4 regions of the Serratia rubidaea genome follow, and region 3 is predicted to be linked to each of the others. Evidence: predicted binding sites of a transcription regulator. Region 3 holds the regulator's gene; each other region holds the start of a gene.
The links. The regulator PurR, encoded in region 3, represses purine synthesis genes. The targets are predictions, from matches to a motif close to CANGCAAACGTTTGCNTG.
Positions count from the first base shown of each region.

Region 1: pyrD (quinone-dependent dihydroorotate dehydrogenase) is a predicted target of PurR. The motif match lies at 6,211-6,228, and genes of this name have one in related genera.
Region 2: purL (phosphoribosylformylglycinamidine synthase) is a predicted target of PurR. The motif match lies at 2,771-2,788, and genes of this name have one in related genera.
Region 4: purE (5-(carboxyamino)imidazole ribonucleotide mutase) is a predicted target of PurR. The motif match lies at 5,281-5,298, and genes of this name have one in related genera.

Region 1 is NZ_CP065640.1:3,267,659-3,275,585, reverse strand. Features, by position in the region: gene I6G83_RS15275 (ABC transporter ATP-binding protein) at 1-935, opposite strand, end outside; gene rlmKL (bifunctional 23S rRNA (guanine(2069)-N(7))-methyltransferase RlmK/23S rRNA (guanine(2445)-N(2))-methyltransferase RlmL) at 941-3,061, opposite strand; gene I6G83_RS15265 (YcbX family protein) at 3,165-4,268, shown strand; gene I6G83_RS15260 (cell division protein ZapC) at 4,271-4,819, opposite strand; gene pyrD (quinone-dependent dihydroorotate dehydrogenase) at 5,055-6,065, opposite strand; gene ssuE (NADPH-dependent FMN reductase) at 6,376-6,948, shown strand; gene I6G83_RS15245 (sulfonate ABC transporter substrate-binding protein) at 6,984-7,927, shown strand, end outside.
Region 2 is NZ_CP065640.1:237,680-245,606, reverse strand. Features, by position in the region: gene yiaY (L-threonine dehydrogenase) at 1-421, opposite strand, end outside; gene tadA (tRNA adenosine(34) deaminase TadA) at 639-1,145, shown strand; gene mltF (membrane-bound lytic murein transglycosylase MltF) at 1,142-2,605, opposite strand; gene purL (phosphoribosylformylglycinamidine synthase) at 2,881-6,774, shown strand; gene I6G83_RS01085 (sensor histidine kinase) at 7,594-7,927, shown strand, end outside.
Region 3 is NZ_CP065640.1:3,738,749-3,746,675, reverse strand. Features, by position in the region: gene nemA (alkene reductase) at 1-494, shown strand, start outside; gene gloA (lactoylglutathione lyase) at 697-1,104, shown strand; gene rnt (ribonuclease T) at 1,183-1,869, shown strand; gene I6G83_RS17560 (Grx4 family monothiol glutaredoxin) at 1,938-2,282, opposite strand; gene I6G83_RS17555 (C40 family peptidase) at 2,692-3,516, shown strand; gene sodB (superoxide dismutase [Fe]) at 3,883-4,461, shown strand; gene cydH (cytochrome bd-I oxidase subunit CydH) at 4,529-4,618, opposite strand; gene purR (HTH-type transcriptional repressor PurR) at 5,004-6,029, shown strand; gene punR (DNA-binding transcriptional activator PunR) at 6,049-6,975, opposite strand; gene punC (purine nucleoside transporter PunC) at 7,097-7,927, shown strand, end outside.
Region 4 is NZ_CP065640.1:2,679,439-2,687,365, forward strand. Features, by position in the region: gene ybbA (putative ABC transporter ATP-binding protein YbbA) at 1-257, shown strand, start outside; gene ybbP (putative ABC transporter permease subunit YbbP) at 254-2,686, shown strand; gene tnpA (IS200/IS605 family transposase) at 2,773-3,210, opposite strand; gene purK (5-(carboxyamino)imidazole ribonucleotide synthase) at 3,601-4,668, opposite strand; gene purE (5-(carboxyamino)imidazole ribonucleotide mutase) at 4,665-5,189, opposite strand; gene I6G83_RS12495 (UDP-2,3-diacylglucosamine diphosphatase) at 5,366-6,088, opposite strand; gene ppiB (peptidylprolyl isomerase B) at 6,099-6,593, opposite strand; gene cysS (cysteine--tRNA ligase) at 6,881-7,927, shown strand, end outside.

The sequences.
Region 1 (7,927 bases), 470 kb from region 3:
GCCTCTTCCACCTGCATCTTGGCGGTGCCCATCACTTCACGGCGTTCGGCGCGCTCCATCCGCAGCGCTTTCAGCGCGCGCACGCGCCCCTCATTACGGGTGCGGCGCGCCTTGATGCCCTGACGGATCCACACCTCTTCCTGCGCCAGTTTGCGGTCGAATTCGGCGTTTTGCAGCTCTTCCACCCGCAGCGCTTCCTCTTTGCCCAACAAATACTGATCGTAGTTGCCCGGCCAGGACACCAGTTTACCGCGGTCAAGATCGATGATGCGCGTCGCCATATTGCGGATAAACGAACGGTCGTGGGAGATAAAGATAATGCTGCCCTGGAACTCCTTCAGGAAGCCTTCCAGCCAGTCGATGGTTTCAATATCCAGGTGGTTGGTCGGTTCGTCCAGCAGCAGCACGCGCGGCGAGCTGACCAGCGCACGTCCCAGCGCCGCCTTACGCAGCCAGCCGCCGGAAAGCGATGACAGCTGCGCTTCGCCGTTCAGACCCAGCTGCGCCAGCACCTCGGCAATCCGGCTATCCAGCTGCCACAGCCCGTGGTGATCGAGGATCTCCATGACCTTCGCCATCTTCGCCAGGTTTTTCTCGCTGGGATCCTGCTCTACCTCGTGAGAGATCGCGTGATAGGCCTTCAGGTGTTCGGCCTGTTCGGCCACCCCTTCCGCGACAAAATCAAACACCGTGCCGCCGATATTGCGCGGCGGATCCTGCTGCAGGCGTGCAACGATCAGATCCTGTTCGTAAATCACCCGGCCGTCATCCAGCGGCTGTTCCTTACCGAGAATTTTCAGCAGGGTGGATTTACCGGCGCCGTTGCGCCCGACCAGACAAACGCGCTCGTTGTCTTCGATATGAATTTCGGTGTTGTCCAGAAGCGGCGCATCGCTGAAAGAGAGCCAGGCGCCGGACATGCTAATTAACGACATAGTTATTACTTTCCTTCGCCGGCATGGCTGACCAGCCAGCAGTTGTGAATCTGACGGTTACGGGCAAAGTCCTGCGACAGCGTCTGATTGGTGATCTCTTTCGCTTCCAGACCCAGGGCCTGCAGCCCGTCGAGATCCATGCGGAAACCGCGCTTGTTGTTCGAGAACATAATGGTGCCGTTACGGCGCAGCAGCCGTTTTAAATCCGTCATCAGCGCCAGATGGTCGCGCTGCACGTCAAAGGTGTTCTCCATCCGCTTGGAGTTGGAGAAGGTCGGCGGATCGATAAAGATCACGTCGAACTGTTCGGCGGCATTATGCAGCCATGACAGGCAATCCGCCTGTATCAATCGGTGCTGCCGCCCGGTCAGGCCGTTGGCGCGCAGGTTTTTCTCCGCCCATTCCAGATAGGTGCGCGACATATCGACCGTAGTGGTGGAGCGCGCGCCGCCCAGACCGGCGTGCACGCTGGCGCTGCCGGTATAGGCGAACAGGTTGAGGAAATCTTTCCCTTTGCTCATCTCGCCCAGCATACGGCGCGCGATGCGGTGATCCAGGAACAGGCCGGTATCCAGGTAGTCGGTCAGGTTAACCCACAGCTTGGCGTTAAACTCTTCCACCAGCAGGAACTCGCCCTTCTGCGCCAGTTTCTCATACTGGTTTTTCCCCTTCTGCCGCTCGCGGGTCTTCAGCACCAGCTGGTTGGACGGCAGCTCCAGCACCGCCAGCGTGGCGTTGATCACGTCAAACAGCCGCTGACGCGCCTTTTGCGCATCGACCGTTTTCGGCGGCGCGTACTCCTGCACCACCACTTTGCTGCCGTAGCGATCCACCGCAACGTTATACTCCGGCAGGTCGGCGTCATACAGGCGATAGCACTCAATCCCCTGCTGCTTCGCCCACTTATCCAGCTTTTTAACGTTCTTACGCAGCCGGTTGGCGAAATCTTCCGCCACCTGAATGCCGCCGCTGCCCTGCGGGTTTTCCGCCAGCTGATAGTTTTTCTGTACGCAGTCCAGCGGGCCGTTTTTGGCCTTATACTGGCGCTCGGCGCGCAGCTGCAGGCAGCTCAGCAGCTCCGGCGAAGCACTGAACAGCGACAGCTGCCAGCCGCCGAACGCGCTCTTCATAATGCGCCCCAGCATGTTGTGCAGCGCAATCAGCGCCGGTTCGCTTTCCAGGCGTTCGCCATACGGCGGGTTGCTGAGTACGGTGCCCGTCGGGCCTTCCGGCAGCGGATTGCTCAGCTTGCTGACGTCATTGACGTTAAAGGTAATCAGTTCGGCGACGCCGGCGCGGCGGGCGTTGGCGCGCGCCATATCAATCACCCGGCGGTCGATATCCGAGCCGAAGAAACGCGAGGTGGTTTCCTGCAGCCCGCGGCGGGCGCGCACCTGCGCTTCGGTCACCACTTCACGCCACAGCTCGGCGTTGTGGCCGTTCCAGGCGCTGAAGCCCCAGTGCTGGCGATGCAGCCCCGGCGCGCGATCGGCGGCGATCATCGCCGCTTCAATCAGTAAGGTACCGGACCCGCACATCGGATCCAGCATCGGCGTGCCAGGCTGCCAGCCGGAGCGCTGTACGATCGCCGCCGCCAGAGTCTCTTTCAGCGGCGCCTGGCCGGTCAGATCGCGGTAGCCGCGCTGGTGGAGACCCTCACCGCTCAGGTCGAGCGCCACGCTGGCCATATCGCGCTGCAGGAAGACGTTGATGCGGATATCCGGCTGCTGTTTCGCCACGGTCGGGCGCTGGTCGATTTTGCGGGTAAAGCTGTCGACGATGGCGTCTTTCACTTTCAACGCGCCGTACTGGCTGTTGCGAATCTCTTCGTTCACGCCGCTGAAGTGCACGGCGAAGGTTTTATCCACGCCGAAAATCGACGTCCAGTCGATCGCCTGCACGCCAAGGTAGAGATCCAGATCGCTGTGCACGCGGAATTCATTCAGCGGCAGCAAAATGCGTGAAGCCAGGCGGCTCCACAGCAGACTTTGGTACAGAAGACGATCGTCGCCTTGAAAATGTACCCCGCCCTGCACGACTTTACAGGCGTGGGCGCCAAGCCGCTCCAGTTCGCTTTTTAACAGTTCTTCCAATCCACGCGCTGTGCTAGCAAACAAAGAGTTCATATCGTACTTATCACCAAAAAGAAAATTGTTGCGCATTATAGCTAATCCGCACCGCTTGTCATAAAGTTGCTCCTCTCTATTTACAAAACCCACGGAGGCAAGGGTGATCACGCTTTCTCGGCTTTACGTCCATCCGGTGAAATCCTTACGCGGCTTGCAGCTTTCCCACGCCCAGGTGGCGAACCACGGACTGGCGTTCGATCGCAGCTTTATGATCACCAGCCCCGACGGCACCTTTATTACCGCGCGGCAATATCCGCAGATGGTGCTGTTCACACCGGCGCTGCTGGCGGACGGCCTGTATCTGACGGCGCCCGACGGCGACAGCGCGACCATCCGCTTTGACGACTTTGCCGCCGAGCAGCAGCCGACCGAAGTGTGGGGCAACCATTTCACCGCCCGGGTGGCGCCGGCGGCCATCAACCAGTGGCTGAGCGGCTATTTCCAGCGTGACGTCCAGCTGCGCTGGCTCGGGCCGGCGCTGAGCCGCCGCGTGAAAAAACACCCGGAGGTGCCGCTCTCCTTTGCCGACGGCTATCCGTTCCTGCTGATCAATGAGGCCTCATTCCGCGATCTGCAGCAGCGTTGCCCCGCCGGCGTCAAACTGGAGCAGTTTCGCCCTAACCTGGTGGTGACCGGCGCCGCGCCCTGGGCCGAAGACGGCTGGCAGGTGATCCGCGTGGGCGAGGTGATGTTCGATCTGGTCAAACCGTGCAGCCGCTGCGTGCTGACCACCGTCAGCACCGAACGCGGACGCAAACACCCGAGCGGCGAGCCGCTGACGACGCTGCAAAGCTTCCGCACGGCGGATAACGGCGATGTGGATTTTGGTCAGAATATGATTGCCCGCAACAGCGGAATTATCCGCGTTGGCGATACGGTGGAGGTGCTGTCGAACAAACCGCCGCGCCCGTACCACGCTGGCAAGGTAACCGAAAAGGTGCAGGCGCCGCAAAACCAGGCGCAAAGCCTTACCATCGACTATCAGGGCCAGGTGTTTAGCGGCAACAATCAGCAGATTTTACTGGAGCAGTTAGAGCAGCAGGGCATCCGCGTACCCTACTCCTGCCGGGCGGGGATCTGCGGAACCTGCCAAATGACGCTGGTCAACGGCGAAGTGGCGCCGCTGACAAAAAGCGCAGTGGCGAATGACGGCACGATTCTGTCTTGCAGCTGTATACCTAAAAGCGACCTGACGTTACGTTAGGCTCAGACCGCTCTGTCATACGCCGGGGCGGTATCGGCATCGTGCGCATAGGGCTTCAGGCGGTCGTGCATCACCTTGATGGCGTCGCCGAACACCATGGTGCGCCCCGCTACCGTCAGCTGTCCCTGCGCCAGTAAGCACAAGCTGGCGTTATCGCCGGCTTCCACCACCAGCAGCCGCGCATCCTGTCCGCTGTCCATCACCTTGACCGCCGCCAGCTCGCCGTTTTTCGGCTGCAGCGGGAAATGCTGCTGGGCAAAGTGCCAGCTCTTCGGCATCAGCGGCTTGAGGAAGCGGTAGGCCACCAGCGCGTTCAGCACCAGCTCCGCACGCTGCTCGTGACTGAGTTTGGTGCGTTTGCACTGTTCTTCATAGGTAAAGTACAGCGCGGCATCCTCGACGCAAAACGCGCATTCGTTAAAGGCGTCCGGCGTCAGCATCTTGGCCGGAAAACGCGAACGAAAGATCATCCCGTTGGCCAAATCAAGCATCAGCCGGTCGTGTTCGGCGTCAAAATACCAACGCCAATTATCGTCAGGTTTTATCTTCATCGTTTGTCCTTTATCGCCACTCGCCAACGAATATATCCGGCATAAAAAGAAGCCGCGCTCGCGGTGCGCCGCTGCTCAAACCGGTCATATAATTTACCCCAAAGGGTGAGTTTACCACCGAAAATCTGGTCTAAACATCGGATAATTCCGCGAACGATATTTAGCCTAATGGACAAAATATAGACGAGCCGGGGGAATAAATAAACCCCCGACAAGGTCTGAAAGGAAAAAAATATCAGATGTGGTTAACGATATCTTTAATCAAACGCGGACCGTGGTAGATAAAGCCGGAATAAATTTGCACCAGCGTCGCCCCCGCCGCTATTTTTTCACGCGCGGCGGTCAGGGAATCAATTCCGCCGACGCCGATAATCGGCAGTTTGCCCTGTAGCTCCTGCGACAGACGACGGATCACTTCGGTGCTGAGCGACTGAACGGGACGGCCGCTCAGGCCGCCGGCCTGCTCGCAGTAATTTAATCCCTGCACCAGTTTACGATCCAGCGTGGTATTGGTAGCGATGACCCCATCAATATTATGGCGAACCAAACTGTCGGCAATTTGGATCAACTCTTCTTCAGAAAGATCCGGCGCGATCTTTACCGCGACCGGCACATATTTGTGATGGCGCTCATGTAACTCCGCCTGCTTATTTTTAACCGCCGCCAAAAGATCGTCCAGCGCTTCACCATACTGCAGGGATCTTAATCCCGGGGTATTCGGCGATGAGATGTTGATCGCAATATAACCGGCATACGGATAAACTTTATCCATGCAGATCAGATAATCGTCTTTGCCCTCTTCAACCGGCGTATCTTTATTCTTGCCGATATTAATCCCCAGGATGCCGCCAAAGTGGGATTTTTTGACGTTATCAACCAGGTTATCCACGCCGTGGTTATTAAAGCCCATGCGGTTGATAATGCCTTCCGCTTCAACAATGCGGAACAGGCGAGGCTTATCGTTGCCCGGCTGCGGACGCGGCGTCACGGTGCCGATTTCAATAAAGCCGAAGCCCATCGCACCCAGCGCATCAATGCATTCGCCGTTTTTATCCAGACCGGCGGCCAGCCCCAGCGGGTTCTTAAAAGACAGCCCCATGCAGGTAACCGGTTTGGTCGGCACCGACTGGCGCACCAGAAATTCGAAAGGGGTGCCGGTGACACGGCGCAGTTGCTGGAAGGTCAATTCATGCGCGCGCTCTGGATCGAGCTGGAACAACGCTTTCCTGATGAGGGGGTAGTACATGTACTCTCCTGATTTCCCGGTTATCCCCAGAATGCGGAAGTGGCCGCCGCATCCCGAACGCTATTGGGTTAGTTACAAACCGGGGGCGTATTATCCGGGATCCCCGGCGTAATTGGAATTGATTCCGCGCAAAAAAAGCGTTTTTTACGCAAACGTTTTCCCGCCGATCCCGCCTCATACCGCCAATCCGCATTTGCGCATAACCAAAGCCAAAAATGAGATTTAAAAAACCGGCCGCTTTGCTGTTAGCTTTAAAACACTTACTCATCTTTTACTCATTAAACCTAACTTTTAGTTATAAGGATTGGTTATGCGCGTTATAACTCTGGCCGGCAGCCCGCGTCTCCCCTCCCGCTCCGCGGGGTTACTGAATATTGCCCAGTCATGGCTGCAGCGGCGCGGCGTTGAGGTGGAGCCTTACACCCTGTATGACTTCGACGCCGAAGATCTGCTGCGCGCCAATTTCAACAGCCCGGCGATTAAAACCTTCGCCGCCCGCCTGGCGCAGGCCGACGGGTTGCTAATCGCCACCCCGGTGTATAAGGCGTCATTTTCCGGCGCGCTCAAAACCCTGCTGGACCTGCTGCCCGAACGCGCGCTGGAACACAAAGTGGTGCTGCCGCTGGCCACCGGCGGCTCCGTCGGCCATATGCTGGCGGTGGATTACGCCTTAAAGCCGGTGCTATCGGCGTTAAAAGCCCAGGAGGTGCTGCACGGCGTCTTTGCCGATGACGGCCAGCTCACCACGCAGGGCGAGCGGTTAACCCCCAGCGATGCCGTGGCGCTGCGGCTGGAGGAAGCGCTGAACAGCCTTTATCTGGCGTTGAGCCGTCGTCAACCTGCGCCCTCCTCCGCAGAGGCGTTGCTGCAGACGCAATCCTGACCCTGCCGATAAACACCACCAATAAGGAAATAATGATGACGCGACTTTCTTCCTGGCGCCGCTGGCTGCAGACCACATCGCTGACGGCCGCTCTGACGCTGGGCGTGGCCTACGGCGCCGCGGCCGATCCCGGCCCCCAGCAGCTGCGCATCGGTTACCAAAAAGGCTCCGTCAGTCTGGTGCTGGCGAAAAGTCATCGTCTGCTGGAACAGCGTTTCCCGCAGACCAAAATCAGCTGGACCGAATTCCCCGCCGGGCCGCAGATGCTGGAGGCGCTGAACGTCGGCAGTATTGATGTCGGCAGCACCGGTGATATTCCGCCGATCTTTGCCCAGGCCGCCGGCGCCGATTTGCTGTACGTCGGCGTAGAGCCGCCCAAGCCCAAGGCGGAAGTGATTCTGGTGCCGGAAAACAGCCCGATCCACGACGTTGCCGAACTGAAGGGGCACAAGGTCGCCTTCCAGAAAGGCTCCAGTTCGCACAATCTGCTGCTGCGCGCCCTGCAGCAGGCCGGCCTGAAATTTACCGACATCAAGCCGGTGTATCTGACCCCGGCCGACGCCCGCGCCGCCTTCCAGCAGGGCAACGTCGACGCCTGGGCGATTTGGGATCCCTACTACTCGGCGGCGCTGCTGCAGGGCGGCGTACGGGTGCTGACCGACGGCAGCAAGCTCAACCAGACCGGTTCGTTTTATCTGGCCGCCCGGCCATATACCGAAGCCAACGGCGCGTTTATTCAACAGGTGCTGAAGGTGCTGACGCAGGCTGACGCGCTGTCCCGCAGCGACCGCGAGCAGAGCATCGCCCTGCTGGCCAAAACCATCGGCCTGCCGCAGCCGGTGATCGCCGCCTACCTGGATCACCGGCCGGTCACCACCATTACGCCGCTCAGCGCCGACACCATCAAAGCCCAGCAGCAAACCGCCGATCTGTTCTACGCCAATCATCTGGTGCCGGTGAAGCTGGATATTTCCCAACG
Region 2 (7,927 bases), 1.5 Mb from region 3:
CGGCGGTGGTGTTAATCGCCACCATCGGCAGCTGCGGCTTGGCGGAGCGGTCAACCCCTTCATAATCTTTGATATCGCCGCCGTTGGTGGCGACCAGCGCGATGCCTTTGGCGCAGTCGTGCGGAGAGCCGCCGCCAAGAGAGATGACGCAGTCGCACTGATGCTCACGCAACAGCGCCAGCCCTTGTTCAACGTTGCTGGTGGTTGGGTTGGGGTGAGTGCCGTCGTACACGCAGCTTTGGATATCCTGCGCGGCAAGCAGCTGTTGCACCTGCGCCACCACGCCGATGTCGTTCAGCACCCGGTCGGTGACGATCAGGGCATGGCGCAGGCCTTGCTCTTGCATGGTTTTAGCCGCCTCTTCCAGGCAGCCGGAGCCAATCATGTTGACGGAAGGAATATAAAATGTTGCAGCAGCCATTGTGCGCTCCTTGAAGTTATTGATTTTATAGCTACTACGTTACGCCGTCCGGGCAGCGGGAGTTATGATCTACCACAATGATTTGGCGAATAAAACGCGTGCGCCGGGAAAAAGGACGGATGAAACCACGCCGCTGCGGACTGTCCGGCGACAAAAGAAGAGCGGGAATCGGCTACTGTGTATAATGCCCGCCGCAAAGCGCACGAGGAGCGAAATAATGAGCGAATATAATGATGATTACTGGATGCGCCAGGCGCTAACGCTGGCCCAGCGTGCGCAGGAAGAGGGCGAGGTGCCGGTAGGGGCGCTGCTGGTGCTGGACAATCAGGTCATCGGCGAGGGCTGGAACCGGCCGATCGGCCGCCACGATCCCACTGCCCACGCGGAGATTATGGCGCTGCGGCAGGGCGGTGCGGTGCTGCAGAACTACCGTCTGCTGAATGCGACGCTGTACGTGACGCTGGAACCGTGCGTGATGTGTGCGGGCGCGATGGTGCACAGCCGCATCCGGCGTCTGGTGTACGGCGCGTCGGATGAAAAGACCGGCGCGGCGGGTTCGCTGGTGGATATTCTGCGCCATCCGGGGATGAATCATCAGGTGGAGATCACCGCCGGCGTGCTGGCGGAAGAGTGCGCCGCGACGTTGAGTAACTTTTTCCGCCTGCGGCGTGAACAGAAAAAGGCGCTGAAGCTGGCGCAGCGTGCGGCCGGCGCGGCGGATTAGTCGAGGCTGAGCGCCAGCTTGGCCGGCACCGCCGGGTAGCTCTGCATCATGGCGGCCTGCGTCTGCCGCTCCTGCTCGGCTTTTTTCTCTTTCTCCTGCAGGTATCCCACCAGGCTGACCTGATAGCGGCGGATGTTTTCTACGTAGTTATAGGCTTCCCGTCCGCGCGCATAGCCGTAGGTCAGCTGCGGGTAGTAGCGCTTCTGGCTGAGCATCGGCAGGCGCTGCTTTACATCGACCCAGCTGTCCGGATTGCCGCTTTGCATTTTGGTCAGCTTGCGCGCATCGAGCATATGCCCCCAGCCGATGTTATAGGCCGCCAGCGCAAACCAGATCCGCTCGTCCTCCGGCACCGTCGTCGGGATTTTCGCCATCAGGCGCTGCAGATAGAGCGCGCCGCCCTGAATACTCTCCTCCGGATCGAGGCGGTCGCTCACCCCAAGCCCGTCGGCGGTGGCGCGGGTCAGCATCATCAGGCCGCGCACGCCGGTCGGCGAGGTTGCCAGCGGGTTCCAGTGCGACTCCTGGTAGGCGATCGCCGCCAGCAGACGCCAGTCAAACGCCGTGGCGTATTTCTGGAACAGCGGCTGGTAGGTGGGCAGCACGGAGTCGATTGCCGACAGGAAGGTCTTGGTGTCCACATAGTCGAAGCTGCCGACATGGCCGAGGTATTTTTCTTCCAGGCGCGCCAGCGTGCCGTCTTCCACCATTTGGCTGTAGAAGTCCAGCATGGCGGCGTACAGGCTGTCGTCGCTGCTGCGTTTCAGGTACCAGGTGACCGGCTCCTCGTCGGCGACGTCGAAGGCCACCGCCAGCTGCGGATGGATGCGCTGCAGCAGCGCGATGCTGACCGAGTCGCCGATGGTGTAATCCAGTTTACCGGCGGCCACCTGTTCCAGCAGCTCGCGCGAGGTCAGATCGCTGGAGGATTCCCACTGCAGGTCGGGGAATTTGTCGTGTTTCAGCTGCTTCAGGGTGCTGACGTGGGCGGAGCCGGAGGCCACCGCCAGTTTGCCTTTTATATCGGCGAAGGTTTTCGGCCGCGCGTTGCCCAGCCGGTATACCAGCTGCTGAGACACGGAGTAGTAGGCCGGGCCGGTGCGGGCGCGGCTCAGACGCTCCTGATTGTAAATCAGGCCGGCGGCCAGAATATCGGCGTCGTTGTCGTCGAGATCGTCAAACAGATCGTTAATGTTTTGATGTGGCAAAACGACCAGTTTCACGCCCAGGTAATTGGCGAAGCGTTTCGCCAATTCATAGTCCAGGCCGCTCGGGCCTTTGGGCGTTGTGAAATAGGTTAACGGCGAGTTGAGCGTACTGATGCGCAGCTCTCCCCGGGATCTGATCTCTTCGAGTTGCCCGCCCTGTCCGCTGCGCCAGGGGATGTTCGGCCAGAGCGCGAGAGCCAGAAGCACGGCGATAACGCCGATGAGAATGTAGTTTAGCTTTTGGTGTTTCAAATAGTTATCTCGCGGCGACGCCTGTCTGCATCGGCCGGAAAGCATTTATTAGTATGGGGATATCGACAGTATTCGCGGGCATTTTGCGTAACAAAACGCCAGTGTGCAACTTTATTGACACAATATGACAATCAGACGGCAGAATTAGGAATTATCAAGAATCGCCACGCAAACGGTTTCGTCGGCGGCGCGGATTCTCTATAATGGCGCGCGTTTTCCCCTGTTGCGCCCAATGAAGCGCTGAAACCAGCTGCTTCGAAGACGAGAGAACTTTGATTATGGAAATACTGCGTGGTTCGCCCGCTTTGTCGGCTTTTCGTATTACCAAACTGCTGTCCCGCTGTCAGGACGCACAACTTCCGGTCAGTGATATCTATGCCGAGTACGTCCACTTTGCCGATGTTAGCGCACCGCTAAGTGCCGAAGAACATGCCAAACTTCAGCGGTTGCTCAAGTATGGTCCCTCTCTCGCCGAACATGCCCCGACAGGCCGCCTGCTGCTGGTGACGCCGCGTCCGGGCACCATTTCCCCGTGGTCCTCCAAGGCGACCGACATTGCCCATAACTGCGGCCTGACGCAGGTACTGCGTCTGGAGCGCGGCCTGGCGTTTTACATCAGCGCGCCGACGCTGGACGAGGCGCAGTGGCAACGGCTGGCCGCGCTGCTGCACGACCGCATGATGGAAACGGTATTTGACGATCTGCAGCAGGCACAGCAGCTGTTTGCCCATCATCAGCCGGCCCCTTACCAGACGGTGGACGTTCTGGGTGAAGGGCGCGGCGCGCTGGAGCAGGCCAACCTCAAGCTTGGCCTGGCGCTGGCGCAGGATGAAATTGACTACCTGCTGAATGCCTTTACCGGTTTGGGGCGCAACCCGACGGATATCGAACTGTATATGTTTGCGCAGGCCAACTCTGAGCACTGCCGCCATAAAATTTTCAACGCCGACTGGGTGATTGACGGCGAGCAGCAGCCGAAATCGCTGTTCAAAATGATTAAGAACACCTTTGAACAGACGCCGGATCACGTGCTGTCGGCCTATAAAGACAACGCCGCGGTGATGGAAGGTTCGCAGGTCGGCCGCTTCTTCGCCGCACCGGGCAGCGACCGCTACGATTACCATCAGGAAGACGCACATATCCTGATGAAAGTGGAAACCCATAACCACCCGACCGCCATCTCGCCATGGCCGGGCGCCGCAACCGGCTCCGGCGGCGAGATCCGCGATGAGGGCGCCACCGGACGCGGGGCGAAGCCGAAGGCCGGTCTGGTGGGCTTCTCGGTCTCCAACCTGCGCATCCCGGGCTTTGAACAGCCGTGGGAGCAGGACTTCGGCAAGCCGGAGCGCATCGTGACCGCGCTGGACATCATGACCGAAGGCCCGCTGGGCGGCGCGGCGTTTAACAACGAATTCGGCCGTCCGGCGCTGCTCGGCTACTTCCGTACTTATGAAGAGCAGGTCAACAGCCATAACGGCGTCGAGCTGCGCGGCTACCATAAGCCGATTATGCTGGCCGGCGGCATCGGCAACATCCGCGCCGACCACGTGCAAAAAGGTGAAATCACCGTCGGCGCCAAGCTGGTGGTGCTGGGCGGCCCGGCGATGAATATCGGCCTGGGCGGCGGCGCGGCGTCTTCCATGGCCTCCGGCCAGTCTGACGCCGATCTGGACTTTGCCTCGGTACAGCGCGACAACCCGGAAATGGAGCGTCGCTGTCAGGAAGTGATCGACCGCTGCTGGCAGCTCGGCGCGGAAAACCCGATTCTGTTTATTCACGACGTCGGCGCCGGCGGTTTGTCCAACGCCATGCCGGAGCTGGTCAGCGACGGCGGCCGCGGCGGTCGTTTTGAACTGCGCGACATCCTGAACGATGAGCCGGGCATGAGCCCGCTGGAAGTGTGGTGTAACGAATCGCAGGAGCGCTACGTGCTGGCGGTGGCGCCGGAACAGCTGGCGCAGTTTGATGAAATCTGCCGCCGCGAGCGCGCGCCGTACGCGGTGATCGGCGAGGCGACCGAAGAACAGCACCTGACGCTGAACGACGCGCATTTCGACAACCAGCCGATCGATATGCCGCTGGACGTGCTGCTGGGTAAAACGCCGAAGATGACACGCGACGTCACCCGGCTACAGGCGCAGGGCGAGCCGGTGGCGCGCGAGGCGATTACGCTGGCGGACGCGGTGAAGCGCGTGCTGCATCTGCCGACCGTGGCGGAAAAAACCTTCCTGATCACCATCGGCGACCGCACCGTCACCGGCATGGTGGCGCGTGACCAGATGGTCGGCCCATGGCAGATCCCGGTTGCCGACTGCGCGGTGACCACCGCCAGCCTCGACAGCTACTACGGTGAAGCAATGTCGATCGGCGAACGCGCGCCGGTGGCGCTGCTGGACTTTGCCGCTTCCGGTCGTCTGGCGGTCGGTGAAGCGCTGACCAATATGGCGGCGACGGAAATCGGTTCGCTCAAACGCGTGAAGCTGTCCGCCAACTGGATGGCCGCGGCGGGCCACCCGGGCGAAGACGCCGGCCTGTATGAGGCGGTGAAAGCGGTGGGTGAGGAGCTGTGTCCGGCGCTGGGCATCACCATCCCGGTGGGTAAAGACTCGATGTCGATGAAAACCCGCTGGCAGGAAGGCGACGAACAGCGTGAGATGACCTCGCCGCTGTCGTTGGTGATCACCGCCTTTGCCCGCGTGGAAGACGTGCGCCACACCGTGACGCCGCAGCTGCGCACCGACAAGGGTGAGACTGAATTGCTGCTGATCGACCTGGGCAACGGCCACAATGCGCTGGGCGCGACCGCGCTGGCGCAGGTGTATCGTCAGCTGGGCGACAAGCCGGCGGACGTGCGCAATGTTGAACAGCTGGCGGGCTTCTTTAACGCCATGCAGCAACTGGTGGCCGAGCGTGCGCTGCTGGCATACCACGACCGTTCCGACGGCGGCCTGCTGGTGACGCTGGCGGAAATGGCCTTTGCCGGCCACTGCGGCGTGGAGGCGGATATTCAGGCGCTGGGGACGGATACGCTGGCGGCATTATTTAACGAAGAGCTGGGGGCGGTGATTCAGGTCAGCGCCGACCGGGTCGAGGCGGTGCTGCAGGCGTTTGCACAGCATGGCCTGGTGGATAACGTGCACCGCATCGGCCGCGTACTGCAGGGCGATCGCTTTGCGATCAACAGCGGCGGGCAGCCGGTATACAGCGAAAGCCGCAGCACCCTGCGCACCTGGTGGGCGGAAACCACCTGGCAGATGCAGCGCCTGCGCGATAACCCGTCCTGCGCCGATCAGGAGCATCAGGCCAAACAGAACGACAGCGATCCGGGGCTGAACGTCAAACTGACCTTTGCGCCGGACGAGGACATCGCCGCGCCTTATATTGCCCGCGGCGCGCGTCCGAAGGTGGCGGTGCTGCGTGAGCAGGGCGTCAACTCGCACGTAGAGATGGCGGCGGCGTTCCACCGCGCCGGCTTTGACGCAGTTGACGTGCATATGAGCGATCTGCTGTCCGGGCGTCGCGGCCTGCAGGACTTCCACACGCTGGTGGCCTGCGGCGGCTTCTCGTACGGCGACGTGCTGGGCGCCGGTGAAGGCTGGGCGAAGTCCATTCTGTTTAACGATCGGGTGCGCGATGAGTTCACCGCGTTCTTCCATCGTCCGCAGACGCTGGCGCTGGGCGTGTGTAACGGCTGCCAGATGTTGTCTAACCTGCGTGACCTGATCCCAGGCGCCGAACACTGGCCGCGCTTTGTCCGCAACCTGTCGGACCGTTTTGAAGCGCGCTTCAGCCTGGTGGAAGTGGCGGCCAGCCCGTCGCTGTTTATGCAGGATATGGCCGGTTCGCGGATGCCGATTGCGGTTTCACACGGCGAAGGCCATGTGGAAGTGCGTGACGCGGCCCATCTGGCGGCGCTGGAGAGCCATAATCTGGTGGCGCTGCGCTTCGTGGATAACGCCGGTCAGGTAACGGAGAACTACCCGGCCAACCCGAACGGCTCGCCAAACGGCATCACCGCGGTGACCAGCGCCAGCGGGCGTGCGACGGTGATGATGCCGCACCCTGAACGCGTATTCCGTACCGTCAGCAACTCCTGGCACCCGGAAGAGTGGGGCGAGGACAGCCCGTGGATGCGGATGTTCCGCAACGCCCGTCGCCAGCTGGGTTAACGGGACTTTTCAGGTCGGGCCGCAGCAGGCCCGGCCGGTGCGAGATAAAGGGAACGGTGACGTTCCCTTTTTTAATTCCTTGAATCTAGATGTTTTTATCGGACGTGTCGGTATTTTGCGACAGTTGTGACTTGTACTGTCGCTAAAAGGTGACACTTAACCTATTGATTTATAATGGTCATGGTCGAATTCACTTAAGGTGTCGGGTTTTGGCGACGGCATGGCGAAGAAAGCAGCGACCGTAAGGCGCCGATGTTCGGATTGAAAATAGACAATAAAAATTAAATTTAAATAAAATCAATATATTAAAAATATTATTGAAAACTTGGCATGATGTGTGCATTATTATCTGCAGTTGCTCATTCAACTTTTTATGACGGCGCCGCCAGAGGGCGGACATCCTGCCTCATAAGCCTCCGAATGATGCCAAAGAAATGGTGCCTATCGTCCAACCAAACCGATAATTGCCGCTGACGCGACTTTATCAAGCATCGGGCGACACGTGGAGTGAGGCACCGCCTGTATCCAACTGTGATGAGCCTTTTCATCAATTCCGGATACATTAGGATGCTATTCGTCCTGTTCGATGCCAGCGTTCGCGCTACATCACCCAGGGGACGAGGCCAACGGGCATCCACATCTTCCTTGCGCTGGGGCGTCATGCCCCAACGTCAATTCTCAGCCTCCTTCGCGCCCACATTTTCCCGTCATTATTCGCTTAAACCGCATACCCGGTAAAACTTCGCAACCGATTCCGGCGTTCAGGCTTTTCTCTTGCTGAAGACTCGGTTAGCATCAGGGCAGATAAGGGACAATGAGATGATTTCGTTGAAAAGATGGCGTTTATTCCCCCGCTCGCTGCGCCAGCTGGTGCTGATGGCGTTTCTGCTGGTGCTGCTGCCGTTGCTGGTGCTGGCTTATCAGGCCTACCAGAGTCTCGATCATCTCAGCGCGCAGGCGGCTGACATCAACCGGACGACGCTGGTGGATGCGCGCCGCAGCGAGGCGATGACCAGCGTAGCGCTGGAGATGGAGCGCAGCTATCGTCAGTACTGCGTGCTGGTCGACCCCACGCTGGGGCGGCTGTATCAGAATCAGCGGAAGCAATATTCGCAAATGCTCGATGCGCATGCCCCGATCCTGCCCGATGAAC
Region 3 (7,927 bases):
ATGGCGGCAGCATCGAAAACCGCACCCGCCTGACGCTGGAAGTGGTCGACGCCAGCATTGAGGAATGGGGCGCCGAGCACGTCGGCATCCGTATTTCCCCGCTCGGCCCGTTCAACGGCCTGGATAACGGTGAAGATCAGGAAGAAGCGGCGCTGTATCTGGTGGAAGAGCTGAACAAGCGCAATATCGCCTTCCTGCATATTTCCGAGCCGGACTGGGCCGGCGGCAAGCCTTACTCCGACGCGTTCCGCGATGCGGTGCGCGCGCGCTTCAGCGGCATTATCATCGGCGCCGGCGCCTATACGGCGGAAAAAGCCGAAGCGCTGATCGACAAAGGCTATATTGACGCCGTGGCCTTTGGCCGTAGCTATATCGCCAACCCGGATCTGGTTGAACGTCTGCAGCAGGATGCAGCACTTAACGAACCCCAGCCGGAGAGCTTCTACGGCGGCGGCGCACAGGGCTATACCGACTATCCGTTCCTGACGAAGTAACCCGCAACGCCTGCAACAAGGGCCGGCACGCTGCCGGCCTTTAGTTTTTTATCGATAATGGTGCACGCGATTTAGTGACAACGTCACAAGGGATACTCCCCCGCCGCGCCATTTGAATTCCCTTCTGCGACAACGCTATACTGAACGTCGTTTCAATAACTCGGCCGTTAACCACGGCAAACACCTGCTATTAGAGGAAATTATGCGCTTACTCCATACCATGCTCCGCGTCGGTGATCTGCAACGCTCTATCGACTTCTACACCAAGGTATTAGGCATGCGCTTGCTGCGTACCAGTGAGAACCCGGAATATAAATACTCGCTGGCCTTCGTCGGCTATACCGAAGAGAGCGACGGTGCGGTCATTGAGCTGACCTACAACTGGGGCGTCGACAGCTACGAGATGGGCAGCGCCTTCGGCCATCTGGCGCTGGGCGTCGACGACGTCGCCGCCACCTGCGACGCTATCCGTCAGGCCGGCGGCAACGTCACCCGCGAAGCCGGCCCGGTCAAAGGCGGCACCACGGTGATCGCTTTTGTGGAAGATCCGGACGGCTATAAAATCGAACTGATCGAGAATAAACACGCCGGCCACGGCCTCGGCAACTAAGTTTCCGTCGGGCGCATTCTGCGCCCGTTTTATTATCCGCCTGATAACCGCCTGCACGCCGCGGCAAAATTTGCCATAATGCGCGCTGCATTCGATGAAGATAAGAAACTGATGGCCGAGAAAAGTGATCTTAACGCCCTGAGTGGTCGTTTTCGTGGGTTTTATCCCGTAGTAATAGATGTAGAAACCGCCGGCTTTAACGCCCAGAGCGACGCGCTGCTGGAAATCGCCGCCGTAACGCTGAAAATGGATGAGGACGGCTGGCTGCAGCAGGATGAGACGCTGCATTTCCACGTTGAGCCGTTTGAAGGCGCAAACCTGCAGCCGGAAGCCCTGGCGTTCAACGGCATCGATCCGCACAACCCGCTGCGCGGCGCGGTCAGTGAATATGACGCGCTGCACGCCATTTTCAAAGCGGTGCGCAAAGGCCTGAAAGAGCAAGGCTGCAACCGGGCGATTATCGTGGCGCACAACGCCAACTTCGACCACAGCTTCCTGATGGCGGCGGCAGAACGCGCCGGCCTGAAGCGTAACCCGTTCCATCCGTTCGCCACCTTTGACACCGCCGCGCTCAGCGGGCTGGTGCTGGGGCAGACCGTGCTGGCCAAAGCCTGCATTGCCGCCGGCATGACCTTCGACAGCAGCCAGGCGCACTCCGCGCTGTATGATACCGAGCAGACCGCCCTGCTGTTCTGCGAGCTGGTCAACCGTTGGAAACGACTCGGCGGCTGGCCGCTGGCGCTTGACGCCGGCGACGACGAGTAACGCAAAAAAATGGGCGCTGCCGGTTTGTGCCGGCTGCGCCCACGTGCTTTACGTCAGAAACAGCGCCGTTACGACTGCTGATCTTCCTGCTTATACTTTGCCGCCGTCTCTTTGATCAGCGACTGCAGTTCGCCGCGCTGATACATTTCGATGATGATATCGCAGCCGCCGACCAGTTCGCCGTCAACCCACAGCTGCGGGAAAGTCGGCCAGTTGGCGTACTTCGGCAGCTCGGCGCGGATGTCCGGGTTCTGCAGAATATCTACGTAGGCAAAACGCTCGCCGCAGGCGGACAGCGCCTGCACGGCCTGGGCGGAGAAGCCGCAGTTCGGCAGCTTCGGCGAACCTTTCATGTACAGCAGAATCGGGTTTTCTGCGATTTGTTGCTGAATTCTTTCAATCGTCGTCATTATTGCTTCCTCAAGCCATCGGATGGCTACAACATGCGTTACACCGGGCTATTGTAGCGGCTGCGGCCGTTGCAAAAAAACGCCATCTTTTGCAAGGACATTCCGCCGGCCGCACCTGCGGCTCCGGCAACGCCCCTGCGCGCTAAACATGCCCGCAGAATAACATTTTTAATCCGACCATTTCACTAATATATTTTCAGCGCCGTCCGGCGACGGAATATTAACCAGCGCGGGCAAGGCGACGCTTTTTTCCTCGCTCGGCGATTAAATTTCAGTCAGGGGAAATGTTATTAACGTTTTCTCACAATATGGATTACGCTTTATTAAGTTCCGCGCTGTTTTATATCGCGGATTTGGGGAATACTGTGTTTAATTCAATCTCTGACTCGGGACCAAGGTTGGTAACGTCGACATGCGTCTAATTGTTACGCTTTTTGTGCTGCTGTTTACCCAGCTGTTCTTCAATCTGGCGCACGCTGCGCCACAGTCGCGCGTGGCCGCCGAACCGCGCAAAAGCCACGTCAGCGACGCGCGCCCGGACGAGCGCAGGAAAAAGAAAGCGCTGAAGAGCAATAAAAAAAGCCGCACCGCCGCGACGCCGAAAACCACCAAGGTTAAAACGGTTAAAAGCTCGACGATTAAAACCGCCAAGAAAACCACCCGCGTTAAATCCACGCGTAAAGCAACGCATCTGGCAAAAATTAAAGTTACCCCGCCGAAGAAAGGTTATAAAAAAGGCTACGGACGTCATCGCACTCACGGCCAGGCCACCAGCAAACTGCTGAGCGACGATAAACCGCTTAAACTGACCGCCGCGCATAAAAAACGCTACCAGCGGGCGAAGCAGACCGCGATGGCCAAGCTGATGAATCAGATGGGCAAGCCCTATCGCTGGGGCGGCGCCTCGCCGCGCACCGGTTTCGACTGCAGCGGGTTAATTTATTACGCCTATAAAGACGTGATGAAAATTAAAATGCCGCGTACGGCGAATGAAATGTATCACCTGCGCGATGCGGCGCCGATTAAGAAAAGCGAATTGGAAAAAGGCGATCTGGTATTCTTCCGCATTAACAACCGCGGCGCGGCCGATCACGTCGGCGTTTATCTCGGCGACGGCAAGTTTATTCAGTCGCCGCGCACCGGCAAGGATATCCGCATCAGCCAGCTGGATAATGACTACTGGCAGAATCACTACGTCGGCGCCCGCCGCGTGATGACGCCGAAAAACGTGCGTTAGTTCCCCCATGGCTGAGCCTGGCTCAGCCATTTATCCCCCGCCGGCGTCACTGTCGACGCTTTAAGCAGTTGAACGCTTAGCACGTTTTAAACCTTCCCTTCCCTTTGAAAGTCGTTAGAATTAATAACCTTAAAAAAAACATAACAACTCGATGCCCGGATATACCCGCAATAATTCGCGTGGCGGACAGCGGCAAGGGAAGGCATCCCGAAGGACTTACTGCGGGATGACTGAACGCAGCCAACGTCTCTGCAGCCTGAAGTATGACGGGTATAAGCAGCACGGTTTCGTCTGAGGGGTCACCCGCACCACCACATCCCGCAGGCGGCCATGGGCATCTGGCGCTATATCAATAAGGAGAAAGCAATGTCGTTTGAATTACCTGCATTACCGTACGCCAAAGACGCTCTCGAACCGCACATTTCCGCTGAAACGCTGGAATACCACTACGGCAAGCACCACAACACCTACGTGGTAAACCTGAACAACCTGGTGAAAGGCAGCGAGTTCGAAGGCAAAACCCTGGAAGAGATCGTGAAAACCTCTACCGGCGGCGTGTTCAACAACGCGGCGCAGGTGTGGAACCACACCTTCTACTGGCACTGCCTGTCGCCTCAGGGCGGCGGTGAACCTACCGGCGCGGTGGCTGACGCCATCAACCAGTCCTTCGGCTCTTTCGCCAAGTTCAAAGAAGAGTTCACCAAATCCGCCGTCGGCAACTTCGGCGCCGGCTGGACCTGGCTGGTGAAAAAGGCCGACGGCTCGCTGGCGATCGTCAACACCTCCAACGCGGCTACCCCGCTGACCGGTGACGACAAACCGCTGCTGACCGTGGACGTGTGGGAACACGCTTACTACATCGACTACCGCAATGCGCGTCCTAACTACCTGGAAAACTTCTGGGCGTTGGTTAACTGGGCATTCGTGGCGGAAAACCTGGCGTAATCGTCAGTTATCTGGCCAACAGAAAAGGCGCAGTGTTTACTGCGCCTTTTTATATTTCGCCGAACAATCAGTTCAGCGCAGCAATAAAACTAAAGGCAATAATCATCACCAGCGCGCAGGCGGTGGTGAACAGTGACAATTTTAACTCGGTTTCCATCAGAAACTCCCTTATCTGTTTCTCGACGCCAGCATAAAGCCCACAGTATTAATGGGTCAAATTATTTTCCCACAGTTCGCGGCAATCCCCAATTGATTTTGCGCAACGCCCGATAATGTTGCGGCAAAAAAAGGGCCAAGATTAAAATATTCGCCGCTTTCCCGACGGATAATGCTGATTTGCTCTTCCACTTTTGCGCAATATACGCCAAAATTCGCAGTTCACTGCTGCGTACCGGCCACGCGCCCCTCCGAACTAAGCAAGCGGCTTACGACTTCCAAACTAAAAACTACGTTTTCGAGATTTTGGAGCAGGATATACGCAGGCAAACGATTAACAACATACTTACATACTGCAAACATGTGAGTTCAGGAGTCATCTTTACATGGCAACGATTAAAGATGTGGCCAAACGCGCGGGCGTTTCCACCACCACCGTTTCCCACGTCATCAATAAGACCCGTTTCGTCGCCGAAGAGACCAAGGCGGCGGTCTGGGCAGCCATTAAAGATCTGCACTATTCGCCGAGCGCGGTTGCCCGCAGCCTGAAGGTCAACCACACCAAATCCATCGGCCTGCTGGCAACCTCCAGCGAAGCGCCCTACTTTGCTGAAGTGATTGAGGCGGTGGAAAACAGCTGCTACAGCAAAGGCTACACCCTGATTCTGTGCAACTCGCACAATAATCTGGACAAGCAGCGCGCCTATCTGGCGATGCTGGCGCAAAAACGCGTCGACGGCCTGCTGGTGATGTGTTCCGAATACCCCGATCAGCTGCTCGGCATGCTGGAAGACCACCGCAATATCCCAATGGTGGTGATGGACTGGGGCGTGGCGCGCAGTGACTTTACCGACACCATTATCGATAACGCCTTCGAAGGCGGCTATCTGGCGGGCCGCTATCTGATCGAACGCGGCCACCGCGAGATCGGCGCCATCCCCGGCCAGCTGTCGCGCAACACCGGCGGCGGCCGCCATCAGGGTTTCCTGAAGGCCCTGCAGGAAGCCAATATTGAGTTGCGCAACGAGTGGATCGTACAGGGCGACTTCGAACCGGAATCCGGCTATAAGGCGATGCACCAGATCCTGTCGCAAAAGCACCGCCCGACGGCGGTATTCTGCGGCGGCGATATTATGGCGATGGGCGCCATTTGCGCCGCGGACGAGCTGGGCCTGCGCGTACCGCAGGATATTTCAGTGATCGGTTATGACAACGTGCGCAACGCGCGCTACTTCACCCCGGCCCTGACCACGGTGCACCAGCCGAAAGAGCGTCTGGGTGAAATGGCCTTCACCATGCTGCTGGACCGTATTATCAGCAAGCGAGAGGAGTCGCAGGTGATCGAAGTGCATCCTAAACTGATCGAGCGGCGTTCCGTGGCCGACGGTCCCTTTATCGATTACCGCCGCTAAGCACGGCAGGCCGGCGCGTTTACGCCTCCGCCGGCCCCTGCTCCTCACTCAGCCACTCCTGATTCAAGGTTTCACTGTCCCCCAGATAATCCAGCAGCCAGGCGATGGCCGGCGACTGGTTAGGCTGCTGCCAGGTCAGGCAGCAGGCGCTGGGGGGAAACGGCTCCTGTAACTGCAGCACCGCCAGCTCACCACGCGCCACCAGCGGCAGCACCCGGTGCGCCGGCGCCATGCCGACGCATAAGCCGCCGCGCAGGCAATCCACCGCCGACACCCAGTCCGGCACCACCAGCCGACGCTGGTTATCCAGCGACCAGGTGACGCGTTTGGGCAGGCTGCGCGAGGTATCCTCCAGCAGCAGCGCCGGATAGGGGCGCAGCTGTTCATCGCTGAGCGCGCCGCTCAGCCCGGCCAGCGGATGCTCGGCGCTGACCACGCACAGCCAGTTCATAAAGCCCATATCGCGAAAGGCGAACCCGCCGCCGGTGGGCACCGCGCGCGTGGCGCCGATCGCCATTTCGGCGCGGCCGTCCACCAGCGCATCCCAGACGCCGTTAAACACCTCCGGCTGCAGCAGCAGTTCAACGTCCGGGAAGTGGCGATAAAAATCCAGCACCAGCTGCCGGCAGCGCTGCGGCTTTACGATCAGATCGACGGCGATCTTCACCTGGCCGCGCCAGCCGTTGGCGACCTGCTGACACTGACGCCGCGTGTCGAGCATTTTTTTGATAACAGCGCGCGATTCCTGTACAAACAGCGCGCCGGCCGGCGTCAGCGTCACGTCGCGATGGCGCCGCTCAAACAGCGGCACCGCCAGCCACTGCTCCAGCTGGCGCACGGTATAGCTGACCGCGGAAGGGACACGGTGCAGCTCCTGCGCCGCCGCGCTGAAACTGCCGGTACGCGCCACGGCGTCGACCACATCCAGAGAATATTCAGACCACATGCGTTTGCCTGCAAAATTTTTCAAACCAGTATGCAAATATTACCGTTTCACAACCAGAGATCCAGCCGGATACACTGCGCGGCGTGAAAACCTGCATCACAAATAACGACTGAGAACGACTATGCGAAACTTTGGATTTATGTGTTATCTGGCCGGCCTGAGTATGCTCGGCTTTCTGGCCACGGATATGTACCTGCCGGCCTTCGGCATGATGCAGCACGACCTGCAAATTTCTCCCGGCGCGATCAGCGCCAGCCTGAGTATCTTCCTGGCCGGCTTCGCCTTTGCGCAACTGCTGTGGGGCCCGCTGTCCGACCGGCTGGGGCGCAAACCGGTGCTGCTGATTGGCCTGGCGCTGTTCGGCCTCGGCTGTCTTGGCATGCTGTGGGCCACTAATGCGCTGCAGCTGTGGACGCTGCGCTTTATCCAGGCGGTCGGCGTCTGCGCCGCCGCGGTGACCTGGCAGGCCATCGTCATCGACCGCTATCCCGGCAGCCGCGCCAACCAGGTGTTCGCCACCATTATGCCGCTGGTCGCCCTCTCCCCGGCGCTGGCGCCGCTGGTCGGCGCCTGGCTGCTGAACCATCTGAGCTGGCGCGCCATTTTCGCCGTGCTGCTGGCGATCACGCTGCTGTTGCTGCTGCCGACGCTGCTGCTGCGTGACAAGCCGCGCCCGCGCGCCGACGAAGGCGCCGCACCCGGCATCGGTTTCCTGCAGCTGCTGAAGTCGCCGCTGTACAGCGGCAACGTGCTGGTATACGCCGCCTGCTCAGCCGGTTTCTTCGCCTGGCTGACCGGTTCGCCGTTTATTCTGGGCAGTATGGGCTACACTCCGAACGATATCGGCCTGAGTTACGTGCCGCAGACGCTGGCGTTTCTGCTCGGGGGGTTCGGCTGCCGCAGCGCATTAAGCCGTACGAACGGCAATACGCTGCTGCCGTGGCTGCTGGTG
Region 4 (7,927 bases), 1.1 Mb from region 3:
CGGCGCAGCTGTCCGGCGGCGAGCAGCAGCGGGTGGCGCTGGCGCGCGCTTTCAGCGGCCGGCCGCGCGTGCTGTTTGCCGATGAGCCGACCGGCAATCTCGATCGTCAGACCGGCGAGCGCATCGCCGACCTGCTGTTTTCCCTCAACCGTGATTTTGCCACCACCCTGATTCTGGTGACCCACGACGAAACGCTGGCGGCGCGCTGCCAGCGCCGGCTGCGCTTGCGTGACGGCAAGCTGTGGGAGGAAGCATGATTTGGCGCTGGTTTTGGCGTGAATGGCGTTCGCCGTCGCTGCTGATTGTCTGGCTGGCGCTGACGCTGGCGGTGGCCTGCGTGCTGGCGCTCGGCAGCATCAGCGACCGGATGGAAAAAGGGCTGAGCCAGCAGAGCCGTGATTTTATCGCCGGGGACCGGGTGCTGCGCAGCGCGCATCCTGTGCCGGAAGGCTGGCTGCTTGACGCCAGCCGGCAAAACCTGCGGATAAGCCGTCAGCTCTCTTTTACCACCATGACCTATGCCGGCGATCGGCCGCAGCTGGCTAACGTCAAGGCGACCGATCTGGCCTATCCGCTGTACGGCAGGCTGGAAACGCGGCCGGCGGACGTCAAGCCGCAGCCGGGCACGGTGCTGGTGGCGCCACGCCTGCTGGCGCTGTTGGGCGTCAAGGTGGGCGATGAGCTGGACGTCGGCGACGCCACGCTGCGCATCGCCGGGGAGATACTGCAGGAGCCGGACGCCGGCTTTAATCCTTTCCAGACCGCACCGCGTATTCTGATCAATATGGCGGACGTTGAGAAAACCGGCGCGGTGCAGCCCGGCAGCCGCCTGACCTACCGCTATATGTTCGCCGGCGCCGAGGCGGATCTGGCGCGTTATGCGGCGGCGCTGACGCCGCAGCTGAAGGCCGACCAGCGCTGGTTTGATACGGAGAACGCCGGCGGCGCGCTGGGCAAATCGCTGCAGCGTTCGCAGCAATTCCTGCTGCTGTCGGCGCTGCTGACGCTGTTGCTGGCGGTAGCCGCGGTGGCGGTGGCAATGAGCCACTACTGCCGCAGCCGCCATGATTTGATAGCGGTGCTGAAAACGCTGGGCGCCGGACGCAAGGCGCTGCGGCGGCTGATTATCGGCCAGTGGCTGGCGGTGCTGCTGCTGGCGGCGCTGTGCGGCAGCCTGCTGGGGCTGGCGTTTGAGGCGCTGCTGATCCGGCTGTTGGCGCCGGTGCTGCCCAACGCGCTGCCGGCCGCCGGAGGCTGGCCGTGGCTGTGGGCGCTGGGCGCGCTGGTGATGATCTCTCTGCTGGTGGGGCTGCGTCCTTACCGGCAGCTGCTGGCGACCCAGCCGCTGCGGGTGCTGCGGCGCGACGTGGTGGCCAACGTCTGGCCGCTGCGCTATTTCCTGCCGGCGGCGCTGCTGATTGTGGTGGCGCTGTTGAGCCTGCTGATGGGCGGCAGCACGCTGTTGTGGTCAGTGCTGGCCGGTACGGTGGTGCTGGCGTTGCTGCTCGGCGCAATCGGCTGGGGCTGTATCGCGCTGCTGCGCCGTATCCGGCTGCGCAACCTGGCGCTGCGGCTGGCGGTCAACCGGCTGCTGCATCAGCCGTGGGTCACCGTCAGCCAGCTGGCGGCCTTTTCCATGTCGTTTATGCTGCTGGCGCTGTTGCTGGTGCTGCGCGGCGATCTGCTGGAGCGCTGGCAGCAGCAGCTGCCGCCGGAGGCGCCGAACTACTTCCTGATGAATATGACGGCGCAGCAGGTGCCGCAGGTGCGCGCTTTCCTGCAGCAGCATCAGATCGCGCCGGAAACCTTCTATCCGATCGTGCGCGTACGCCTGACGGAGATTAATCAGCGGGCGGCAACGGAGCTGGTGCGCGAGGACGATCCCGGCGGCGAGGCGGTCAATCGCGAGCTGAACCTGACCTGGCTGGCGCAGCGGCCGGAACATAATCCGCTGACCGCGGGTCAGTGGCCGCCGCAGCGCGGCGAGGTATCGATGGATGCCGGCATCGCGGAGCGGCTGAAGGTGAAGCTGGGCGACACGCTGACCTTCAGCGGCGATACCCAGTCGTTTCAGGCCAAGGTCACCAGCCTGCGGCAGGTGGACTGGGAGAGCCTGCGGCCTAATTTCTACTTTATCTTCCCGCCGGGCGCGCTGGACGGCCAGCCGCAGACCTGGCTGACCAGTTTCCGCTACGGCGGCGACGGCAGCGTGCTGACCCTGCTGAACCGGCAGTTCCCGACGCTCAGCCTGTTGGATATCGGCGCCATTTTGCATCAGGTCGGCGGCGTGCTGCAGCAGGTCAGCCGGGCGTTGGAGGTGATGGTGATTCTGGTAGTGCTGTGCGGCGGCCTGCTGCTGTTGGCGCAGGTACAGGTGGGGATGCGCCAGCGCCGTCAGGAGCTGGTGGTGTATCGCACGCTGGGGGCAAGCAAGCGCCTGCTGCGGCGGACGCTGTGGTGCGAGTTTGCGCTGCTGGGGCTGGCCGCGGGATTGGCGGCGGCGCTGGGCGCTGAAGCCGCGCTGTGGCAGCTGCAGAGCCGGGTGTTCGACTTCCCGTGGCAGCCGACGCCGCTGCTGTGGTGGGCGCTGCCGCTGCTCAGCGCGCTGTTGCTGTCACTGTGCGGCGGCTGGCTGGGCGTCCGGCTGCTGCGCGGACAGGCGCTGTTCCGCCGCTACGACGGCTAACGCCAGTAAAAAACCACCTGCATAGCAGGTGGCATTGATAGCGCCCCAGAGGGGCGTACTTAGCTCAGACTCTGAGAGCCTTCGCTTCACACCTCTTTTAGTGGAAGCTGGCTCTCTTCAACTTCATGCTTTTCCTGATACTTCACGTACTTTCTTATCATTTCTTCATTTATACCTACGGTATCTACGCAGTAACCCCGCGCCCAGAAGTGATTTCCCCACAACTTGTTCTTCCGCAGATAGGGAAATTTGCTGAACAGCCTAAGGGCTGTTTTACCTTTCAAATGACCTATCACATGTGAAATAGAAAGACGTGGCGGGACTTTTACCAGTAAATGGACATGATCTATCTGAACATTCAGCTCTACCACTTCTATCCCGAGTTGCTCACTTGAGATCCTTATCTGCTTGTAGACCTCTTTGCCAACATTATTCCTAAGGATGCGAAATCGGTACTTGGGTGTCCATACAATATGATATTGACAACACCAGAGCACATGAGATGCTTTCTGGAATCTACTCATGGTTAAATCCTTATCAGTTATGGGGATAACAGATTCGGATTTTCCCATGAGTAGCATTACTGGCAGAGCCAACTTGTTGCTGACCACCTCCATAGGAGGTGGTGTTCATGCAGAGATAAAAAAGGGTTCACCTGCGTGAACCCTTGAGATTGATGACAACGTGGTCTGAGAATCCGAGATACTCGGGCCTAGCGTAACGAGGGGGATTATGGGACGCGTCCCTGCGTCCCACCCTACGGGCCAACCTGGCGGTTGTTCAAATTTGCTCCCGGCAAATTTGTCCGGCGGCTTACGCCGCTACGACCCCATCGCCACGCTCTCCCTAATAACAGGCTTTGTCAGCAGTTTGAAGGGTTCACCAGCGTGAACCCTTGTTGCTAGCGGCGCAGATTACGCCAGCTTCTGCTGTGCCCACGCCAGGCCGCTTTGGTACTCGGCGGGCAGCAGCGGCGCCAGCTGTTGCAGCGCCTGCCGCAGTGCGCCAGCATCGGGATCGTTGAGGTTCAGGTGGCCGACTTTACGGCCGGCGCGCACCTCTTTGTCATACCAGTGCAGATGCACCAGCGGCAGCGCCAGCCAGTCGTTGTTCACACCGGTGCCGATCAGGTTCACCATCACCGACGGGGTGTTCACCACCGGCGTCGGCAGCGGCAGGCCGAGAATGGCGCGCAGATGCAGCTCGAACTGGCTGATGGAGGCGCCGTTTTGCGTCCAGTGGCCGCTGTTGTGCACCCTTGGCGCCAGCTCATTGATCAGCAGACGGTCGCCGACGATAAAGCACTCCATCGCCATCACGCCGACATAGTCCAGCGCGTTGAGGATTGCGGACAGCATCTGCTCCGCCTGCTGCTGCAGCGCCGGATCGGGCGTCGGCAGCGCCACGCTGGTGCGCAGGATACCGTCTTCGTGCAGATTATGGGTCAGCGGATAAAACACGCAGCGGCCGTCGTGAGCGCGCGCGCCCACCAGCGACACTTCGCCGGAGAAATTGATGCCCTGCTCGACGATGCATTCGCCGTAGGCGTCGGCCGGCAGCTCGTTTTCCTGGCCGGGGCGCAGACGCCACTGACCGCGGCCGTCGTAGCCGCCGACGCGGCGTTTGACGATCGCCAGCTCACCCAGCGTGGCGAACACCTGCGGCCACTCGGCCGCGTCGGCCAGCAGTTGCCACGGTGCGGTCGCCAGCTTCAGCTGGTCGAGCAGCTGCTTTTGCGTCAGGCGGTCGGCCAGACGCGGGAAAATATCACGGTTGACGAAGCTGCCGTGCGTCGCCAGCTCGCGCGTCAGCGCGGTTTCCGGCCAGCGCTCAATCTCGGCGGTAATCACGCTGTTTTGATACGGCACCGCCTCCGGCTCGGCGTCCAGACCGACCGGATAGACGGCGATCCCCAGCGGTTCGCCGGCCTGACGCAGCATGCGGCCCAACTGGCCATTGCCCAGTACGCAAACCGGCTTCATGCTTCCTCCCGCGGGTCCGGGTTGCTCAGCACCTCGTCGGTCTGCGCCTGACGCCAGTCGGCCAGCCGCTGCGCCAGTGCGCCGTCGTGACGCGCCAGGATCTGCGCCGCCAGCAGGGCGGCGTTGGCCGCACCCGCCTTGCCAATCGCCAGCGTGCCCACCGGAATGCCGCGCGGCATCTGGACGATGGAGTACAGGCTGTCTACGCCGCTCAGCGCCGCGCTCTGCACCGGCACACCCAGCACCGGCACCAGCGTTTTCGCCGCCAGCATGCCCGGCAGGTGCGCCGCGCCGCCGGCGCCGGCGATGATCACATCGAAACCGTTGGCGTCGGCCTGTTCGGCGAAGCTGAACAGTTTGTCCGGCGTGCGGTGAGCGGAGACGACTTCAACATGGAACGGGACATCAAGCGAGGTCAGGACGTCGGCCGCAAATTGCATGGTGGCCCAGTCACTTTTCGATCCCATTACAATTGCGATTTTAGCGCCAGCGGTGGTGGCTGAAGCGGCGTTGGCTCCCATGGGTGTAAGGCTCCTGTATTGTACAAGCGTTGGCCAATTGCCTGAGGCGGCAAGCCATTTGAGGGCGTAGAGCATACCACGGGCGCCCGGCAAGGAAAACGGTTGCGTAGCCGGTTTTCACCGTGAAAAGCGCGAATTCTTTCACTCGCGCCTGAAGTCAGTAGGTTAGCGATTTATCAGAACGGGAAGGCGATCAGCTCGACGTCGTCGCGGCTGACTTTGATCATTGAGCCTTCCTGGTGCCAGGCGCCCAATACCGCGCGGTGCGCCGCTGCGCCGTGCAGTGAAAGTTGATGAATGGCGGGACGGTGCGTGTGGCCGTGGATCATCCAGCGCACGTCGTGGCGCTCCATCGTCTGCGCAACCGCCTGCGGGTTCACGTCCATGATATCCAGCGTCTTGTGCTGATTGCTTTGCTGGCTGCGGGCGCGCATGCCGGCGGCAATCTTCAGACGCCAGCGCAGCGGCAGCGCCAGAAACAGCTTCTGAATCAGCGGATTGTGCACGCGACGGCGGAAGTGCTGGTAGTCGGTATCGTCGGTGCACAGCGTGTCGCCGTGCAGGATCAGCACGCGGCGGCCGTACAGCTCCAGCACCTGTTCTTCCGGCAGCAGGGTCATGCCGCTGGCGCGGGCGAAGCGTTTGCCCAGCAGAAAGTCGCGGTTGCCGTGGATAAAGTAACAGGGGACGCCGGCCTGCTGCAGCGCCTTCAGCGCGGCGGCGATCTCGGCGTGCAGTGGTTCCGGATCGTCATCGCCGATCCAGGCCTCAAACAGGTCGCCAAGAATGTATAACGCGTCCGCGTGAACGGCGTCGCGCTGCAAAAAATGCAGAAAACCGGCAGTAATTGCCGGTTCCTGTGCGCATAAATGCAGATCTGCGATAAACAGCGTGTGCATGCCGTCGCGGTTACTCGCTGACGGTTACGCTGGTGACGACCACGTCTTCGACCGGTACGTCCTGGTGCATGCCGCTGCGGCCGGTTTTCACGCCTTTGATCTTGTCGACCACGTCCATGCCTTCTACCACTTCGGCAAATACGCAGTAGCCCCAGCCCTGCGCGTTTTCGCCGCGGAAGTTCAGGAAGTCGTTATCAACCACGTTGATGAAGAACTGTGCGGTGGCGGAGTGCGGGTCGTTGGTGCGCGCCATGGCCAGGGTGCCGCGGGTGTTCTGCAGGCCGTTGTTGGCTTCGTTTTTGATTGGCGACTGGGTCGTTTTCTGGTTCATGCCAGGTTCAAAACCACCGCCTTGAATCATAAAGCCATTGATAACACGGTGGAAAATGGTGTTGTCGTAGAAACCTGCGCGGCAGTAGTTCAGGAAGTTTTCAACGGTGACCGGTGCTTTGTCGGCAAAGGTCTTGATGACGATGTCGCCGTGATTGGTGTGGAAAGTAACCATAGTTTTAATCCTAACAAGGTGAAGTGAGATGTTACAGCGGGCTGCAAACAATCAGACCGACCTTATAACATATCTCTATTAGCGAGTCAGCAGCGGGCTTGGCTTGCGCTGTCTGTTCGCCGGGTTTTGTTATAAGATAACACCGGAAGGCGGCGCGCGACGCAGGGTTTTCTGCCGATGATGTCAGCATTCCTTGGCCTTAACCTTGCATTACTGCGGCCTTCGGGGTTCAATACGCGGATCCCTGTTAATTAATATTGTTACAACGCACACCACGGAATGTCCCGATGCTAAAGATTTTTAATACCCTGAGTCGTCAAAAAGAGGAATTCAAACCAATTCATGCCGGAAAGGTCGGTATGTATGTGTGCGGGGTAACCATTTACGATCTGTGTCATATCGGCCACGGCCGCACCTTCGTTGCTTTTGACGTGGTGGCGCGCTACCTGCGCTATCTCGGTTACGATCTGAACTACGTGCGCAACGTGACCGACGTGGATGACAAAATCATCCGCCGGGCGGCGGAGAACGGTGAAACCTGCGAACAACTGACCGGCCGCATGCTGGCGGAGATGCACGCCGATTTTGACGCGCTGCTGATCGAACGCCCGGATCTGGAACCACGCGCCACGCAGCATATCGCCGAGATTATTGAGATTACCCAGCGCCTGCTGGAACGCGATCACGCCTATGTGGCCAGCAACGGCGACGTGATGTTCTCCATCGACAGCGATCCGCAGTACGGCCTGCTGTCGCGTCAGGACCTGGAGCAGCTGCAGGCTGGTGCGCGGGTGGAGATTGACGACGTCAAACGCAATCCGATGGACTTTGTGCTGTGGAAAATGTCCAAGCCGGGCGAACCGAGCTGGGAATCACCGTGGGGCGCGGGCCGTCCGGGCTGGCACATTGAGTGCTCGGCGATGAACTGCAAACAGCTCGGCACCCATTTCGATATCCACGGCGGCGGTTCGGACCTGATGTTCCCGCACCATGAAAACGAAATCGCCCAGTCCAGCTGCGCCCACGACGGCCCGTACGTCAACTACTGGATGCACTCCGGCATGGTGATGATCGACCGCGAAAAAATGTCCAAGTCGCTGAACAACTTCTTCACCATCCGCGACGTGCTGGGCTATTACGATGCGGAAACCGTGCGTTACTTCCTGATGTCCGGCCACTACCGCAGCCAGCTGAACTACAGCGAAGAGAACCTGAAGCAGGCGCGCGCTTCGCTGGAGCGTCTGTACACCGCGCTGCGCGGCACCGACCCGGCGGCGCAGCCTGCCGGCGGAGAAGCCTTTGAGGCGCGCTTCCGCGAGGCGATGGACGACGAT